One region of the Streptomyces sp. NBC_00385 genome, then DNA from elsewhere that is predicted to be linked to it. Evidence: riboswitches for the same ligand, from Rfam matches in the RefSeq annotation. Region 1 holds a riboswitch; each other region holds the start of a gene.
What was found. A riboswitch is a leader RNA that binds a small molecule or an ion and turns the genes downstream of it on or off. The one in region 1 is predicted to bind cobalamin.
Positions count from the first base shown of each region.

Region 2: another riboswitch for cobalamin. It lies ahead of metE (5-methyltetrahydropteroyltriglutamate--homocysteine S-methyltransferase); the one in region 1 lies ahead of OG959_RS27380 (prenyltransferase/squalene oxidase repeat-containing protein).
Region 3: another riboswitch for cobalamin. It lies ahead of OG959_RS30670 (cobalamin biosynthesis protein); the one in region 1 lies ahead of OG959_RS27380 (prenyltransferase/squalene oxidase repeat-containing protein).
Region 4: another riboswitch for cobalamin. It lies ahead of OG959_RS11385 (ribonucleoside-diphosphate reductase subunit alpha); the one in region 1 lies ahead of OG959_RS27380 (prenyltransferase/squalene oxidase repeat-containing protein).

Region 1 is NZ_CP107951.1:6,131,850-6,136,053, reverse strand. Features, by position in the region: gene OG959_RS27395 (LysE family translocator) at 1-608, opposite strand, end outside; gene OG959_RS27390 (hypothetical protein) at 697-1,218, opposite strand; gene OG959_RS27385 (hypothetical protein) at 1,220-1,453, shown strand; cobalamin riboswitch at 1,710-1,831, shown strand; gene OG959_RS27380 (prenyltransferase/squalene oxidase repeat-containing protein) at 1,946-3,205, shown strand; gene OG959_RS27375 (SCO2322 family protein) at 3,262-3,924, shown strand; gene OG959_RS27370 (energy-coupling factor transporter transmembrane component T) at 3,921-4,204, shown strand, end outside.
Region 2 is NZ_CP107951.1:1,534,713-1,538,916, reverse strand. Features, by position in the region: gene metE (5-methyltetrahydropteroyltriglutamate--homocysteine S-methyltransferase) at 1-1,991, opposite strand, end outside; cobalamin riboswitch at 2,152-2,367, opposite strand; gene OG959_RS06675 (LysE family translocator) at 2,447-3,091, opposite strand; gene OG959_RS06670 (ABC transporter ATP-binding protein) at 3,273-4,204, opposite strand, start outside.
Region 3 is NZ_CP107951.1:6,885,354-6,889,557, reverse strand. Features, by position in the region: gene OG959_RS30685 (class II aldolase/adducin family protein) at 1-539, opposite strand, end outside; gene OG959_RS30680 (inorganic phosphate transporter) at 776-2,038, shown strand; gene OG959_RS30675 (hypothetical protein) at 2,064-2,309, shown strand; cobalamin riboswitch at 2,473-2,604, shown strand; gene OG959_RS30670 (cobalamin biosynthesis protein) at 2,739-3,752, shown strand; gene OG959_RS30665 (cobyric acid synthase) at 3,749-4,204, shown strand, end outside.
Region 4 is NZ_CP107951.1:2,636,912-2,641,115, reverse strand. Features, by position in the region: gene OG959_RS11385 (ribonucleoside-diphosphate reductase subunit alpha) at 1-2,107, opposite strand, end outside; adenosylcobalamin-variant (AdoCbl-variant) riboswitch at 2,255-2,353, opposite strand; gene OG959_RS11380 (GNAT family N-acetyltransferase) at 2,421-2,933, opposite strand; gene mctP (monocarboxylate uptake permease MctP) at 3,050-4,204, opposite strand, start outside.

The sequences.
Region 1 (4,204 bases):
CCGAGGCCGATCATCGTGACGCCGCCGATTCCGCCGACGAGTGAGAGGCGCCGGGGCGAGCGGGCGAACCAGTCCCGGCCGGTCGCCGCGAGCAGGCCCCACAGGCTGTCCGAGGCCAACGCGATGATGTTGAAGACCAGCCCGAGCACCAGCATCTGCACCGCGATGTGTCCCTGGGCGCGGTCGACGAACTGCGGCAGCACGGCGGCGAAGAACACCATGGTCTTGGGGTTGGCCACACCGACGGCCAACCCGTCCCAGAACGTGCGCAGTCCTCCCTGCGCGGCCTTCTCCTCGCCGGTGAACGCGGCCCGCAGGGAACCTCGTTGCCGCCACGCCTTGACGCCCAGATACACCAGGTAGGCGGCACCGGCCAGTTTCAGCACCGTGAAGACGAGGACGGAACGCTCGACGATCGACCCGACTCCGAGGGCCACGGCGAAGACGAGCAGGAACGCGCCCGTCGTGTTGCCCACGACCGTCGTCAGCGCCGCGCGCCGGCCCTGCGCCAGCGCCCGCCCGATCACGAAAAGCACGCTGGGCCCCGGGATCACGATCAGCAGGAACGACATCGCCGCGAAGGCGAGCAAACGGTCGGTGGACACCATGGGGCTCATGCAAGCACGGCCTCCGGTCGGTCCTCATCCCCTTTTTCCGCGTACGGGCGTGCTGTCGCCGAGGGACGGACGAGGCGGATCAGGGCGACTTCGGCCACACGTAGAGCCTGCCGCTCACCGATACGTCGTCGAATGTCCCACCGTCCATGTGCTCGATCAGGGCCATGGAGACGGCGCCTCGGTCTGTTACGGAGCACACGGCCGCGCCTTCGACGAAACCCCGGGCTTCGCTCTCGCTTCCATCGGAGAGCTGAAGGCCTCCGAAACCGGTCCCGGACGCGGCCTTGCAGGACTCGAAGGTCTTGGGCATGCCGGTCTGCAGGAGTCCCACGCGGGTGTTGGGCAGGGCGCGCAGTTGATAGTCGCCGAAGTCGTCGATGCAGCTTTCGGACGGCCAGTAGAGGAGTTCCGCTCCGCGGGGGTCCTTCACCACGCCGTCGCCGGATTCCACCCGGCTCATGCCGTCGTCGAGGTCGACGATCTGCTGTTCGGAGTGTTCGCAGGAACCCGGCGCGAGGCCCCACATGGTCTCGGTCGCCTCTGCGTACCCGGCCGGCGCCGTGAGGTCGACATCCGAGGTGGCCGAAGGGCTCGCGGACACCGTGTCACTCGAAGTCGCCGTGGGCGACTCGCTCTCCCCCCAGGCTTGGTCCGGGCTCGGCAGTGTGCTCGGTCTGGTTCGCGCGCTGCTGGAGGCCGGGGCGGGTGCCGGGGCAGGAGCCGAGACGGGCTCCGGGTCGTTGCTGAAGATCACCGTCGCCAGGATGCCGGCCAGCGGAATGGCGATCCCGCCGACCCACCATGCCCACCGGGGAGGATCCGTCCGCGGTGGATGAGGCGGAGAAGGAGGAGGGGTAGGGGGCGGGCCCGGTGGCCGGGACGGAGGAGGCGGAGGGAATCCCCCCGGACCTGTTGTCATGCCCGCCCCGCCCTTTCAACCAGACTGATTCTTAAGCCGGTTGTAGTTTAACGATCACTCCTCGAAAGAGCCATGCGCGTTTCGGCGCCTCCGTGGGCGGCCCCGGCAGCGGCCACAGAGGGCCATGCCGTCGGATGCCGGGGCCGCCCACACCGAGGGGCCCCGGGACCCGCCCGGTAGAGTGGGCTGGTCGTCATCATGTCCGTTCAGGGGGAAGCCGGTGCGAATCCGGCGCTGACCCGCAGCCGTGACCGCCCAGCCGGGCGGGAGTCGGAATGCCCTGTCCGTGTCGTGACCGGCTCGTGCCGTCGGGACCCCCCGGTGGCCGGCACCGTCGAGGTATACGGAGCCGGAGCCTGGTGCCTGTGTGTGCCTGTGCCCGGTTCCCCCAGGAGAGGCCCCGCCCGCCATGACCGTACGCCGCAGCGCAGCCGCGCTCGCCGCCACCGCCACCGTGCTCTGTGTGGCCGCAGCCCCGGCCGCAGTCGCCGCGCCGTCCCCCTCCCCCTCGCCGTCCGTGTCTCTGCCCTCGGGGCTGTACGGCACGAAGGACCCGACGTACGACGGGGTGTGGCGGCAGTCGCTGGCCTTCGCCTCGCAGCGGGCCGTGGGTGTTTCGCCCGCCGACGAGGCCGTCGACTGGCTGATCGGCCAGCAGTGCGACAGCGGGGCGTTCCCCGCGTACCGGCCGGACCCGACCGTGCGCTGCGACGCCAAGACCATGGTCGACACCAATGCGACGGCTGCCGCCGTGCAGGCGCTGCACGAGGTCCGCGGGCACGAGGATCTCGTGCAGCACGGGGCCTCCTGGCTGAAGTCCGTGCAGAACAAGGACGGCGGCTGGGGCTACACCGCCGGCAGCCCGAGTGACGCGAACTCCACCTCGATCGTGATCGGCGCCCTCGCCCGGGCCGGCGAGAAGCTCGACGATGTGACGAACAGCGAGGGCAGGACGCCGTACGACGCGCTGCTCACCTTCGCCATTCCCTGCGGCGGCAAGGACGGCGGCGCGTTCGCGTACCAGCCCGACAAGGCCGGCAAGCTCGTCGCCAACGGCGACGCCACCGCGGCCGCCGTGCTCGGATCGCTCGGCAAGGGGCTCGTCGTCGGCAACAACGCCGCGGTGAAGGACCCCACCTGCACCGGGGGTGACACCGTCAAGCCCGAGCAGGCCGCCCAGAACGGCGCCTACTACCTCGCCGGGGCCCTCAAGAAGACCGGCCACCTCGACTCGCCGCCGATGCCCGGCGCCGAGGACAGCGCCCCGCAGCCCGACTTCGGCAACACCGCCGACGCGGTCGTCGCCCTGTCCGCGGCCGGCCACAAGGACAAGGCCGCCGCGTCCGTGAAGTGGCTCGAGAAGAACTCCGCGGACTGGGCGAAGGAGAACGGCCCCGCCGCCTACGCGCAGCTCGTCATGGCCGCCCACGCCACCGGCACCGACGTCCACGACTTCGGCGGCGCCGACCTCGTCGCCCAGCTGAACGCGACGGGTCCCGCGCCCTCCACCGACAAGAAGCCGACGGCGAGCGCCACCGAGGAGGAGAAGAAGGACAGCGGCGACGGGGACGGCATCGGCGGTGTCTGGTGGTTCGTCGGGATCGGACTCGCCGTCGGCGCCGGCGCCGGGTTCCTGATCAGCGGCCGCCGCAAGAACCAGCAGCTGTGAGGAGCCGTCGGGCGGCCTCGGGCCGGAAGAGCGCACGCGCCGGACGGGCCACCGTACTGCTGGTGGTCCTGGGCGCCGTCCTGGCCGTGCTCGGTACGGGCACGGCCCAGGCGGCGGGCTACCGCTACTGGTCGTTCTGGGAGGGCTCCGGCAGCGGGTGGGCGTATGCCACCCAGGGGCCGTCGCTGGTCCGGCCGGACGACGGTTCGGTGCAGGGCTTCCGGTTCGCCGTGAGCGCGGACTCGCAGGACGCGGCCAAGCCGCGCCACGCCCCCGACTTCGCGAAGATCTGCGCGGACACGCCCGCCGAGGACGGCCGCAAGCGGGTCGCTCTCGTCATCGATCCCGGTACGGCCGCCGACGCCCCGGACGGGGAGACTCCCCCCGCTCCGCGGACCGCGTGCGCGCAGGTCCCGGAGGACGCGAGCAGCGCGGAGGCCCTCGCCTCCGTGGCCAAGCCGCTGCGGTACGGCAGCGACGCGCTGCTCTGCGCGATCTCCGGCTATCCGGACTCCGGCTGCGGTGAGCAGGTGTCCCAGGACTCGGGTGGCGGCAGGACCGCCACGGCCGACGCCTCCGCGCCCACGTCGGCCGGTGTCACCACCGGCGGCGACGGTGCGGACGGCGGCGGGCCGTCCGCCGGGGTCCTCGTCGGGGTCGGCGCCGTCCTGCTCGTCGGCATCGCCGCAGTCGCGCAGGCCCGCCGCCGCCGCGGATGACCGGCTCGACGAGCGGTGCGCCTGCGGATACCGCGGGCGCACCGGTGGACCGGGTCCGTGCCTGGCGCGCGCCCGCAGCCACCCGGAGCAACGCACTGCCCGCAGGCGCCTGGTGGCTGTGGGCGCTCGGGCTCGCGACCGCCGCGTCCCGTACCACCAACCCGCTGCTGCTCGGCCTGCTGGTCGGCGTGGCGGGGTACGTCGTGGCCGCGCGCCGCACGGACGCTCCGTGGGCCCGCTCCTACGGGGCGTTCATCAGGATCGGGCTGTTCGTCATCGG
Region 2 (4,204 bases), 4.6 Mb from region 1:
TCGCCGAACTCCGCGTAGCACATGTGGGTGTGGATCTGGGTCTCCGCCCGCACACCGCAGGTCGTGAGGCGGAACGACTCGGTGGCCCATTCCAGGTAGGCGGAGCGGTCATCGGCGCGCAGGGGCAGGGTCTCGCGCAGAGCGGGTTCGTCGACCTGGATGACCGAGGTCCCGCCCGCTTCCAGATCGTCGACCTCGTCCCGCAACGCCAGGGCGACCTGGCGTGCGGTGACGCCGAGCGGCTGGTCGTCACGGACGAACGACCAGGCCAGCATGGTGACGGGCCCCGTCAGCATGCCCTTGACCGGGCGGTCGGTGAGCGACTGGGCGTACGAGGTCCAGCGCACCGTCATCGGTCCGGGCCGGGAGATGTCGCCCGCGAGGACCGGCGGCCGGACGTAGCGGGTGCCGTAGGACTGGACCCAGCCGTGCCGCGTGGCGAGGTACCCGGTCAGCTGCTCGGCGAAGTACTGCACCATGTCGTTGCGTTCGGGCTCACCGTGGACCAGGACGTCGATGCCGGTCTTCTCCTGGAAGGAGATGACCTCGCCGATCTCGGCCCTGATCCGCTCCTCGTAGCCGGCCACGTCGATCCGGCCCTTGCGCAGGTCGGCGCGGGCCGTGCGCAACCCGGCGGTCTGCGGGAACGAACCGATGGTGGTCGTCGGCAGCAACGGCAGCCCGAGGCGGGCCCGCTGAGCGGCAGCACGCTCCTCGTACGGCAGGGAACGGCGGCCGTCGGAACGGGTGACAGCAGCGGTCCTGGCCCGCACGGCAGGGTCGCGGGTGATCGGGGAGTCCGCACGGGAGGCCAGATCGGCCCGGTTGACGGCGAGCTCCGCGGCGATGGCGGCGGTGCCCCGGGTCAGCGCCTTGGCCAGCGTGACGATCTCGGCGGTCTTCTGGGTGGCGAAGGCGAGCCATCGAAGGATCTGGGGGTCGATGTCCCGCTCCGCCGCGGCGTCGACCGGCACATGCAGGAGGGAGCAGGAGGCGGACACGTCGACCCGGTCGGCGAGGCCGAGAAGCGTGCCCAGGGTGGACAGGGACTTCTCGTAGTCGTTGATCCAGATGTTGCGGCCGTTGACCACCCCGGCGACGAGCCGCTTGCCGGGGATTCCGCCCACCGAGGCCAGCGCGTGGAGATTGGCGGCCGCGGCGCCGGTGAAGTCCATCGCCAGGCCCTCGACAGGGGCGTTCGCCAGGACGGGGAGTGCTTCGCCGAGCCGGTCGAAGTAGGAGGCGACGAGGAGCCTGGGCCGGTCGGTCAGGCCGCCGAGCTCCCGGTAGGTGCGGGCGGCGGCGTTCAGCTCACCCGGCGTCCTGTCCTGGACCAGGGCCGGTTCGTCCAGCTGGACCCACTCGGCTCCGGCGGCGCGCAGGTCGGCGAGCACCTCGGCGTAGACGGGCAGCAGCCGGTCCAGGAGTGTGAGCGGCTCGAAGCCGGCCGCCACCCCGGGGGCCGGCTTGGCCAGCAGCAGATACGTGACCGGGCCGACGAGCACCGGCCGGGCTGCGTGCCCGAGCGCGAGGGCTTCCTTCAGCTCGGTGACCTGCTTGGTGGAGTCGGTGGTGAAGACGGTGTCGGGGCCGAGCTCGGGGACGAGGTAGTGGTAGTTGGTGTCGAACCACTTGGTCATCTCCAGGGGAGCGACGTCCTGCGTGCCGCGGGCCATCGCGAAGTACCCGTCGAGCGCGTCGGACCCGACGGCCGCCCGGTGCCGCTGCGGAACCGCGCCGACCATGACGCTGGTGTCCAGGACGTGGTCGTAGTACGAGAAGTCGCCGGTCGGAACCTCGTGGACGCCGGCATCCGCCAGCCGCCTCCAGTTGGCCCGGCGCAGACCGGCCGCGGTTGCCCGGAGGGCGTCGGCGGTGACCCGGCCCTTCCAGTAGCCCTCGACCGCCTTCTTCAGTTCCCGGTCGGGGCCCTGGCGGGGATAGCCGTACACGGTGGCTCGTGCCGCCGCGGCTGCGGGTTCGGTGGTCATGGAACTCTCCTTCGCGAGTTGACTCCTGAACATCCCGGGCCGGGACGCGGACGCGAAGGTGTGACGAACCGGACGGATCCCGTGCGCCGTCGGCGCGCGCTTCCGTGCGGTATGTACGCCGACCCGCCCACGAGGTCACCGGGATATCCGCACGCCAAGGGGCACGTGCGGGCAACGGGCAGGTCTTCGGACTCGCGGGCAGGTCCGCCGAGGCGGACACCTACTGGCCGTCGCTTCCCGGACCCGATCGGATCCAGTGCGTATGACGGCGGTCGTTCCCACTCACCGCTGCGGGGCAGTCCCGGATTTCCACCGGGTTCCCTCTTACGACGCGTCTGCCTGGCGGACAGGGCGAACCAGCTGCACCAGCCAGCCTAGAGGGTGGGCCGCACCGCTGGGGACCGCGGTTCACATTCCGGAACGGGGAGCCTGCGGATCGTGCCCGCTCACCCGGCTCAGGCGGAGACCGCGGTGCGGGACAGCGCGGTGCGCAACGCGAAGACGCCGAGCAGGCCGCCCGACGTGAGCCGTTGGGCCGTCATGGCGCGGGGCCGGGTGGCCAGATACCCCGAGATGCGGGCTGCGCCCAGCATGATCAGACCGTTCACGGTGATGCCCACGATGACCTGCACCCCACCGAGCTGGAGGAGTTGCGCCCACGCCGGACCTCCCCGCGGGTCCAGGAACTGGGGCAGCAGGGCGGCGTACAGAAGCGCGATCTTGGGGTTGAGCAGGTTGGTCAGCAGCCCCATCGAGAACAGACGGGCGTCGGAGACCGGAGGCAGATCCCCGGCCGGGTCGAACGGTGAGCGGCCGCCCGGCTTGAGCATGCTCCAGGCGAGGTAGGCCAGGTAGGCGGCCCCGGCAAGCTTGATCACCGTGTACGCCACCGGCACGGCGGCGAACAGCGCGGACAGGCCCGCCGCCGCGGCCAGCAGATAGCACACGAACCCCACTGCGGTCCCACTGAGGCTGACCAGGCCCGCCCTGCGGCCCTGGGTGATCGCCCGGGAGGCGAGGTGGATCATGTTCGGTCCCGGAGTCAGCGCCATGCCCAGTTCGATCAGTGCCACTCCTCCGATTGCGGTCAGAGTGATCACCGGTCAACCTCCAGGTCGTTCGTCGGGTGCCTGATGCGCAGCGGCTCACCCGGCTGTGGTGGACGGGTGCGACGCATGTGCCGTGCCTGTCCCGCCCGCTGCAGCATAGAGCTCGGCGTCTGGGCAACTTCGGCCGCCCCAGGCCCCGTTCCCGTCTCGACTCGGCGGGTGCGCGTCCGTCTCAGACGGGGTAGGCGTGGGTCTGCGCCGCCTTCACCGTCGCCCAGACCGCCGCGCCCGGGTGCAGGTCGAGTTCGGCGGCGGAGGCCGTGGTCAGGTCCGCGGTGAGACGCAGCTCTCCGGTGAGGTCGGCGCGGATCTGGTCGCCGTGCGTCTCCAGGCCCGCGATCTCGCACTGCCAGAGGTTACGGGCGCTGGAGCCCGCGGGGCGGTCACGGTGAAGGGTGACGGCGCTCGGCGGGAAGGCCACGAAGACCGGACCGGACAGGGCCTCCATGGTGGTGGCGGGAGGGCCGTCGTCGAGGCGGACGGTGTGGCCGTCGGCCGAGCCCCGGTAGAGGTTCAGGCCGACCAGACGGGCGATGTAGTCCGTACGGGGATGGCGGGCGATGTGGGACGGCGCACCCTCCTGGACGACCCGGCCGTCCTCGACCACGACCAGGCGGTCCGCCAGGACCATCGCGTCCAGCGGATCGTGCGTGACCAGGACGGCGACGGCTTCGAACTCGGCCAGATGCCGCCGGAGTTGCGAGCGGACCTCCAGGCGGGTGCGGGCATCCAGCGCCGCCAGCGGCTCGTCCAGGAGCAACAGACGCGGCCGGGTCGCCAGGGCGCGGGCCAGGGCGACACGCTGGGCCTGGCCGCCGGACAGGCTGCGTGGCTTGACGTCGACGTGCTCCGCGAGACCGAGGCGGCCGAGCCACTTCGTGGCCTCACTACGGGCCGCGGCCTTGGTCGCCCCGTGGCAGCGTGGTCCGAAGGCCACGTTGTCCAGGGCGGTGAGGTGGGGGAAGAGCAGGTAGTCCTGGAAGACGACGCCGACGGGGCGGGACTCCGGCGGCGTACGCTCCAATGCCGTTCCGTCCAGCCGCAGATGGCCGTCGGTGAGTGGTGTCAGGCCGGCGAGGGCGCGCAGGGCCGTGGTCTTGCCGG
Region 3 (4,204 bases), 750 kb from region 1:
TCCAGCTGGGCCGTGCGGTCGTACGCCTCGTCGAGGGAGGCGCCGTAGGTGACCGTGCCGTGGTTGCCCAGCAGGCAGCCGGTGCGGCCGCGCAGGGCCGTGAGCATGTTTTCGGCCAGTTCGTCCGTGCCGTAGCGGGCATAGGCGGCGACCCGGACGGGGCCGCCCAGCATCGCTGCGGCGTAGTGCACCGACGGCACCTCGGCGACCAGTGCGGAGACGGCTGTGGCGTGCACCGCGTGGGTGTGCACCACGGCGACCGCGTCGGTGTTCCGGTACACCGCGAGATGGAGCGGGAGTTCGCTGGTGGGGGCCATGGTTCCAAGGATCTGGTTGCCCTCCGGATCGACGCCGGTCAGATCCTCGGGGCGGAGCCGGTCGTACGGCACTCCGCTCGGGGTGACGAGTACGGTCCCGCCGACCCGTGCCGAGACGTTGCCCGAGGTGCCCACGACCAGTCCCTCGGAGGCCGTCCGGCGGGCGGTGGCGACGACCGCATCCCAGGCCTGTTCGATCGAATCCCGCCACTCACCGCTCACACGAAGATCCTTTCAACGGATGAGCGGCCCTGTGCCACCCCTCCCACGACAGCCTCCCCGGACGCCGGATTCCGGGCCCACACCGGCCCGTACCGGAATCCCGCCGTCACCCGTCGGACGAAAAGGGCGGCGGCACTCCGGTTGGGGTCACCGCAACGCCCTGCCCAGTTCATCTTCCGTTCACTCAGGTTGCCTACGGTCCACGTGCCACTGACGTCGAACGATTGCCTGGGTAAATGGAACACATCACGCTGCTGCTCGCGATTGTGATCGTGACAGCTCTAGTGTTCGATTTCACGAACGGTTTCCACGACACCGCCAACGCGATGGCCACCACCATCTCGACCGGCGCACTCAAACCCAAGACAGCGGTGGCCATGTCCGCCGTTCTCAACCTCGTAGGCGCGTTCCTGTCGGTGGAGGTCGCCAAGACGATCTCCGGCGGGATCATCAACGAAGACGGGCTCAGAACCGAGGTCATCTTCGCGGCGCTCGTCGGCGCCATCCTGTGGAATCTCCTGACCTGGCTGGTCGGCCTGCCGTCCAGTTCCTCCCACGCACTGTTCGGCGGCCTGATCGGCGCCGCGGTGATGTCCGCGGGCTGGTCGTCGGTCGACGGCGGCACCGTCGTCACCAAGGTGCTGCTCCCCGCGGTCGCCGCACCGGTCGTCGCCGGTCTGGCCGCGTTGCTGGCCACCAAGCTGACGTACCGCATCGGCGGGAAGGTCAAGGGCGGCGCCCAGGAGAAGGCCACCGCGAAGGGGTACCGCGCCGGCCAGATCGCCTCGGCCGGTCTCGTGTCGCTCGCGCACGGCACCAACGACGCGCAGAAGACCATGGGCATCATCACGCTCGCCCTGGTCACCGGCGGCGTCCTCTCCCCCGGCTCCAACCCGCCGGTCTGGGTCATCGTCTCCGCGGGCCTCGCCATCGCTCTCGGCACCTACCTGGGCGGCTGGCGCATCATCCGCACCATGGGCAGCGGCCTGACCGAACTGAAGCCGCCGCAGGGCTTCGCCGCCCAGACCAGCGCGGCCACCGTCATCCTGGCCTCGTCCCACCTCGGTTTCTCCCTCTCCACGACCCAGTCGTGCTCCGGCGCCGTCATGGGCGCGGGCCTCGGCCGCAAGGGCGGCGTGGTCCGCTGGTCCACCGCCACCCGGATGTTCGTCGCCTGGGGCCTGACCCTGCCGGCCGCCGGTCTGGTCGGCGCGGGCGCGGAGTTGCTCACCAAGCAGGGCACCTGGGGTGTCGTGGTCGTCGCGGCGCTCCTGATCGCCGGCTCCGGTGCGATCTGGGTGCTGTCGCGGCGCAAGCCCGTCGGCCACGACGACGTCGCCCCGGCCGGTGCGGACGCCGAGCCCGCGGGCGTCGTCACCACGGCCATCGCGGCCGTCAGCCCGCCGCCCACCGCGGCCGCTCAGCCCCACGACCTCACGGCCACCATCCCGGCCCCCGCCGGGCCGGTCGCCGACCCGGCCCGACCCGCCACGGTCTAAGAGCCTCCGGTAAGGACAGATCCCCATGAACATCGACTGGGCAGCCCTCGGCACCGTCTTCGGTGTCTCCCTCGTCGCCACCGTCGCGCTGGTGGGCCTCTTCACCCTCGGCGTCGTCGGCCTCTCCAAGCAGCCCGAACCGGCCGCACAGGGCGGCTCGGCGGGCGGTCCGGCGGGCGGTTCGCTCATGCTGGCCCGCGCCGGCGCGTACGTCTGCTTCGGCCTGTGCGCCGCGGCCGTGGCCTACGGCATCTACCTGATCGTCGTCTGATCACCGCCTGAGCCCCACCGGTCCCACCCGCATCGGGCCGGACGCACCACTGGTGCGTCCGGCCCGATGTGCGTCTCAGCACACTGCACCGTCGCAGGTCAACGGCAAGTTGACGGGCGTTCGCAGAGCGTGGTGGACTGCCGGAGCCATTACGGCGACAGCAGAGGAAGCCGGTGCGAATCCGGCGCGGTCCCGCCACTGTCACCGGGGAGCAGTCCCCCACCACTGGAAGTCACGGTCCACGCAAGCGGACTGGAAGGCCGGGGGAACTGCGGATCCGGAAGCCAGGAGACTCTCGTCGCCGTCACGTCGAACCAGGGCGCGGACCCTGAGTGAGGACATATCGCCATGCCCGGCTGCCGTGCGTCCCTTCCTGTGCAACGCAGAACAGGTCCTGAGGTCCTTCGAGGCGCAACGGCCGGCTGAACCGTGCGTGCCGATCGCATCTTCGCGTACGGCGCCACGGCCGGTCTGATCGGCGATCTGCTGCTCGGTGATCCCCGCAGGGGGCACCCGGTCGCCGCCTTCGGGCGGGCCGCGGCAGGCGTCGAACGCCGTCTGTGGCGCGACCACCGCGGGTGGGGCGCCCTGCACACCGTGCTCTGCGCCGGAGGCGCCGCCGGGGGCGCCGCGCTGGCCTCCCGCGCCCTGCGCCGCCACCCCGCCGCGTCCGTCGTCCTGACCGCCGCCGCCACCTGGTCCGTCATCGGCGGTACGTCGCTGGGGCGCGAGGCCCGGGCCATCGGTGGCGCGCTCGCCTCCGGGGACATCGAACGGGCCCGGGAGCGGCTGCCACATCTGTGCGGCCGCGACCCGCAGTCCCTGGACGGTCCGCAGATCGCCCGCGCCGTCGTGGAGTCCGTCGCCGAGAACACCTCGGACGCCGTGGTCGGCGCCCTGGTGTGGGGCGCGCTGGGCGGGGTCCCCGGACTCGTCGGGTTCCGGGCCGCCAACACGCTCGACGCGATGGTCGGTCACAAGTCGCCCCGCTACCGGCGTTACGGCTGGGCCTCGGCCCGCCTCGACGACCTCGCGGGCTGGCCGGGCGCCCGGCTGACGGCCCTCCTCGCCGTGACCGCCGGGGGGCGGCCACGGGAAGCGGTGCACGCCTGGCGGGCCGACGCGGCCAAGCACCCGAGCCCCAACGCGGGCCCCGTGGAAGCCTCGTTCGCCGGCGCGCTCGGCGTACGGCTCGGCGGAACACTCACCTACGGCGGCCGGGTCGAGCACCGTCCCGTGCTCAACGGGGAGACCGGCCGCGCGGTGGAGCCCGCCGACATCGAGCGGGCCGTACGGCTGTCGCGCCGGGTGAGCGCGCTCGCCCTCGGCGTGAGCGTGGCGGCCCGGCTGGGCGCGGGGTTCGCGGCACGAAGGATCGCGGGGGCCCGCACCGCGGGTTCCCGCAGCACGGCACCCCGATTCTCAGAACGGAGACCGACATGAGCGGCGGACTGCTGGTCGCCGGGACCACATCGGACGCGGGCAAGAGCGTCGTCACGGCGGGCATCTGCCGCTGGCTGGTGCGCCGGGGCGTGAAGGTGGCGCCGTTCAAGGCGCAGAACATGTCACTCAACTCCTTCGTCACCCGCGAAGGCGCCGAGATCGGCCGCGCCCAGGCCATGCAGGCCCAGGCCGCCCGGGTGGAGCCGACCGCGCTGATGAACCCGGTGCTGCTCAAGCCCGGCAGCGACCGCTCAAGCCAGGTCGTCCTGATGGGCCGTCCGGTCGGCGAGATGAGCGCACGCGGCTACCACGGCGGCCGGCAGGAGTCGCTGCTGTCCACCGTCGTGGACTGTCTGGAGCAGCTTCGGGGCACGTATGACGCGGTGATCTGCGAAGGGGCGGGCAGTCCGGCCGAGATCAACCTGCGGCGCACGGACATCGTGAACATGGGC
Region 4 (4,204 bases), 3.5 Mb from region 1:
TCAGTCCGCGCTGCGGGATCTCCCACGCGGTGCGGTACAGCGCCCGCACCTCCTCGGGGATCCAGGCGAAGCCCTGCACCGAGCCGCTCGCCTCGCGCAGCGCCTCACGGGTCCGCGCGTCCCACACGCCGAGCTTCTTCAGCTCGTCCACCAGATAGGCGTTGACCTGGAGGAACTCACCGCTGAGCGTCTCGCGCTTGAAGAGGTTGGAGACCTGCGGCTCGATGCACTCGTACACGCCCGCGATCGAGGCGATCGTCGCCGTCGGCGCGATGGCGAGGAGCAGGGAGTTGCGCATCCCGGTCTTCGCGACCCGTGCGCGCAGCGCGTCCCAGCGCTCCGGCCAGTTCAGCTCGGTGTCGTAGTGGTCCGGGTGCAGCACGCCGCGGGCGGCACGCGTCTCGGACCAGGCGGGCAGCGGGCCCGAGCGCTCCGCGAGGTCGCAGGACGCCTCGTACGCCGCGAGCATGATGCGCTCGGAGATCCTCGTCGACAGGGCGCGGGCCTCGGGGGAGTCGAACGGCAGCCGCAGCTGGAAGAAGACGTCCTGGAGACCCATCGCGCCCAGGCCCACCGGCCGCCAGCGGGCGTTGGACCGGCCGGCCTGCTCGGTCGGGTAGAAGTTGATGTCCACGACCCGGTCGAGGAACGTCACGGCGGTACGCACGGTGGCGTCCAGGCGCTCCCAGTCGATGGTGCCGTGGGAGACGAAGGCGCCGAGGTTGACCGAACCCAGGTTGCAGACGGCCGTCTCGCCGTCGTCGGTGACTTCCAGGATCTCGGTGCACAGGTTCGAGGAGTGCACGACCCGGCCCGGCTCGGCCGTCTGGTTCGCAGTCCGGTTGGAGGCGTCCTTGAACGTCATCCAGCCCTGGCCGGTCTGGGCCAGCGTGCGCATCATCCGGCCGTACAGCTCACGGGCCGGCATGGTCTTGCGGGCCAGGCCCTTGGCCTCCGCGGCCCGGTACGCGGCGTCGAACGCGTCGCCCCACAGGTCGACCAGCTCGGGCACGTCGGCCGGGGAGAACAGCGACCAGGTGCCGTCCGTGTCGACCCGGCGCATGAACTCGTCGGGGATCCAGTGCGCCAGGTTGAGGTTGTGCGTGCGCCGCTGGTCCTCGCCCGTGTTGTCGCGCAGCTCCAGGAACTCCTCGATGTCCGCGTGCCACGTCTCCAGGTAGACGGCGGCGGCGCCCTTGCGGCGGCCGCCCTGGTTGACGGCGGCGACGGAGGCGTCGAGCGTCTTCAGGAACGGCACGATGCCGTTGGAGTGCCCGTTGGTGCCGCGGATCAGCGAACCGCGGGCACGGATACGGGAGTACGAGAGGCCGATGCCGCCCGCGTGCTTGGACAGCCGCGCCACCTGGTGGTAGCGGTCGTAGATCGAGTCCAGCTCGTCCAGCGGGGAGTCCAGCAGGTAGCAGGAGGACATCTGCGGGTGCCGGGTACCGGAGTTGAACAGTGTGGGGGAGGAGGGCAGGTAGTCCAGCCGGCTCATCAGCCCGTACAGCGCCGCGACCTCGTCCAGGGCGCGCGCGGAGGTGTCCTCGGCCAGCCCGGCGGCGACGCGCAGCATGAAGTGCTGCGGGGTCTCGATGACCTCACGGGTGTGCGGGTGGCGCAGCAGATAGCGGCTGTGCAGGGTGCGCAGGCCGAAGTAGCCGAAGCGGTCGTCGGAGCCGTCGGCGAGCGACTGCCCGACGAGCGCGTCCAGGGCGGCGGCGTGGAGGGTCACGAACTCGGCGGTGCGGTCCGCGATCAGGCCCTCGCGGTGCCCGACGGCGACCGAGGCGGAGAACGACGTCGCGCCCTGCCCGGCGGCCTCGTCCGCGATGGTGCGGGTGAGGAGGCGGGCGGCGAGCCGGGAGTAGGCGGGGTCCTCGGAGATCAGGCCCGCGGCGGCCTCGGTGGCCAGCGAGCGCAGCTCGGCCTCGTCCGACCGGGCGTTGCGGCCGCGCAGCGCTGCGGCGGCGACGCGTCCGGGGTCGGTGTCGGGCAGATCGGCGGTGAGGTCGGTCAGGGTCCGCAGCAGTGCGGTTCCCGGTCCGTCGCTCGTGGTTCCCGTTGATTCGGCCGCTGAAACCGGATCGGCTGGCGCGATGGTCACGCGGTGCTCTCCCTCGCTCGGCTCGGGGCCTTCGGGGAGCGGAGGGCGGCCGGGCGGAGCGCGGCAGGGCAGCGCTCCGTGCGGCGTCCACCGGCCCATCCACGAGGCCCGGACGTCTGGGCATCCGGATCGGTCGAGCCGGATGCGCTGTCGGCAGGACCTCGGACTACGGGGTGCGCAAAAGCGCACCGATCACACCGTTGCGGGACAGTTCCGGATTCGCACCGGATTTCCCTGCGGCGACAGCAGGCATGAGCATACATGTGGGGGCTGCCCGATGCGGCAGCCCCCACATGTTGTGTCGTGCTCGCTCTCATACCGAAGGGCGCAGCTCCAGACGGAACGTCAGCAGGGTCAGGTCGGCGACGGGGCTCCAGTCCCTGTCGGGGGTGCGGTGGAAGCCGAGTCGCCGGTAGATCCGGTGAGCCCCGTGCATCGCCGGCTGCGTCGACAGGACGATCCCCGAGACCCCCGCGGTGGCCCGTGCACGGTCGACACAGGCCCGTACGAGCGCCTCCCCGGCTCCTGCGCCCCGGGCCTCGCGGGAGACCGCCAGCGTCCGGAATTCCGCCTCGTCCGCCGCTGCGATGTCGGCCCACGGGTTCCCCGGGGGTGCGTAGGTGACCCCGCCCAGAACACGTCCCTGCGCGTCGGCCGCCACCAGCACCTCGGCCTCGGCCGCCCGGCGGGGGACGTCGCGCAGCTGCGTCAGGTACGGATCGCCGTCGCCGAACTCCAGGAGGCCGTCGCCGAGATAGGCCTCGGCGGTGATATCGGCCAGGATGGTGTGCTCGGCGGTCTCGATCGGCCGGATCGTTATGTCCATGGGGGGAGTCTGCCGCACGGGCGGGCCGTGGCCGCAAGCGACTTCCGCGAGACGTGCGAACGGGCCGCCGCGCCTCTCCGGGGAGGGGTGCGACGGCCCGTTCACGCGGCGGGTGGTCAGTGACCGCCCGGAGCACCGGCGGTGGCCGGCGGGAGTTCCGTCTTCACGCCCGGGTCTCCCGCGTCCGCGGTGTAGTCGCCCGGGGAGGTCTCGTCGACCCCGGCGGGCGCCTTCACGGCGTTCAGGACGAAGGTGAGGACGACGACGACCACGACGTTCAGCACGAAGGCCGTCAGACCGATGTAGCCGATCTCGCCGATACCGGGGATCTCCTTGGAGGACCCGCCGAAGTGCTTCTGGGTCGGGCTGGCGACCCCGTAGGCGGCGATCGTGCCGTACAGCATGCCGACCGCCCAGCCCGCGAGCAGCGCCCAGCGGTGGAACCACCGGGTGAACAGCCCGCCGACCAGGGCCGGCATCGTCTGGAGGATCCAGATCCCGCCGAGCAGCTGGAAGTTGATCGCGACCGTCTTGTCCATGGTGAGGACGAAGGCGAGCGCGCCGACCTTCACCAGCAGCGACACCAGCTTGGAGACCTTGGTCTCCTGCGCGGGTGTGGCGTCGGGCTTCAGGAAGTCCTTGTAGATGTTGCGGGTGAACAGGTTCGCCGCGGCGATCGACATGATCGCGGCGGGCACCAGGGCGCCGATACCGATGGCGGCGAAGGCCACGCCCGCGAACCAGTCGGGGAACATGTTCTCGAACAGCTGCGGGATCGCCAGCTGGCCGTTGTCCACCTTGACGCCGGCGGCGATCGCCATGAACCCGAGCAGCGCGAGCAGCCCCAGCATCAGCGAGTACAGCGGCAGGATCGTCGTGTTGCGGCGGATCACGTCACGGCTGCGGCTGGAGAGCGTCGCCGTGATCGAGTGCGGATACATGAAGAGAGCCAGCGCGGAGCCGAGCGCCAGGGTGGCGTAACCCCACTGGCCCGCCTCACCCGGAGCGAGACCGGCGACCGGTTTTCCGGCCGCCTCGTTCTTCGCGGAGAACGCCTCGCCCGCCTTGGCGAAGATGTCGTCGAAGCCACCGAGCTTGATCGGGATGTAGATGATCGCCACGGCGATGACCAGGTAGATCAGCCCGTCCTTGACGAACGCGATCAGCGCGGGGGCGCGGAGCCCGGAGGAGTACGTGTACGCGGCGAGCACCGCGAACGCGATCAGCAGCGGCAGGTCCTTGATGAACCAGTGCGTGTTCTCGCCGCCGCC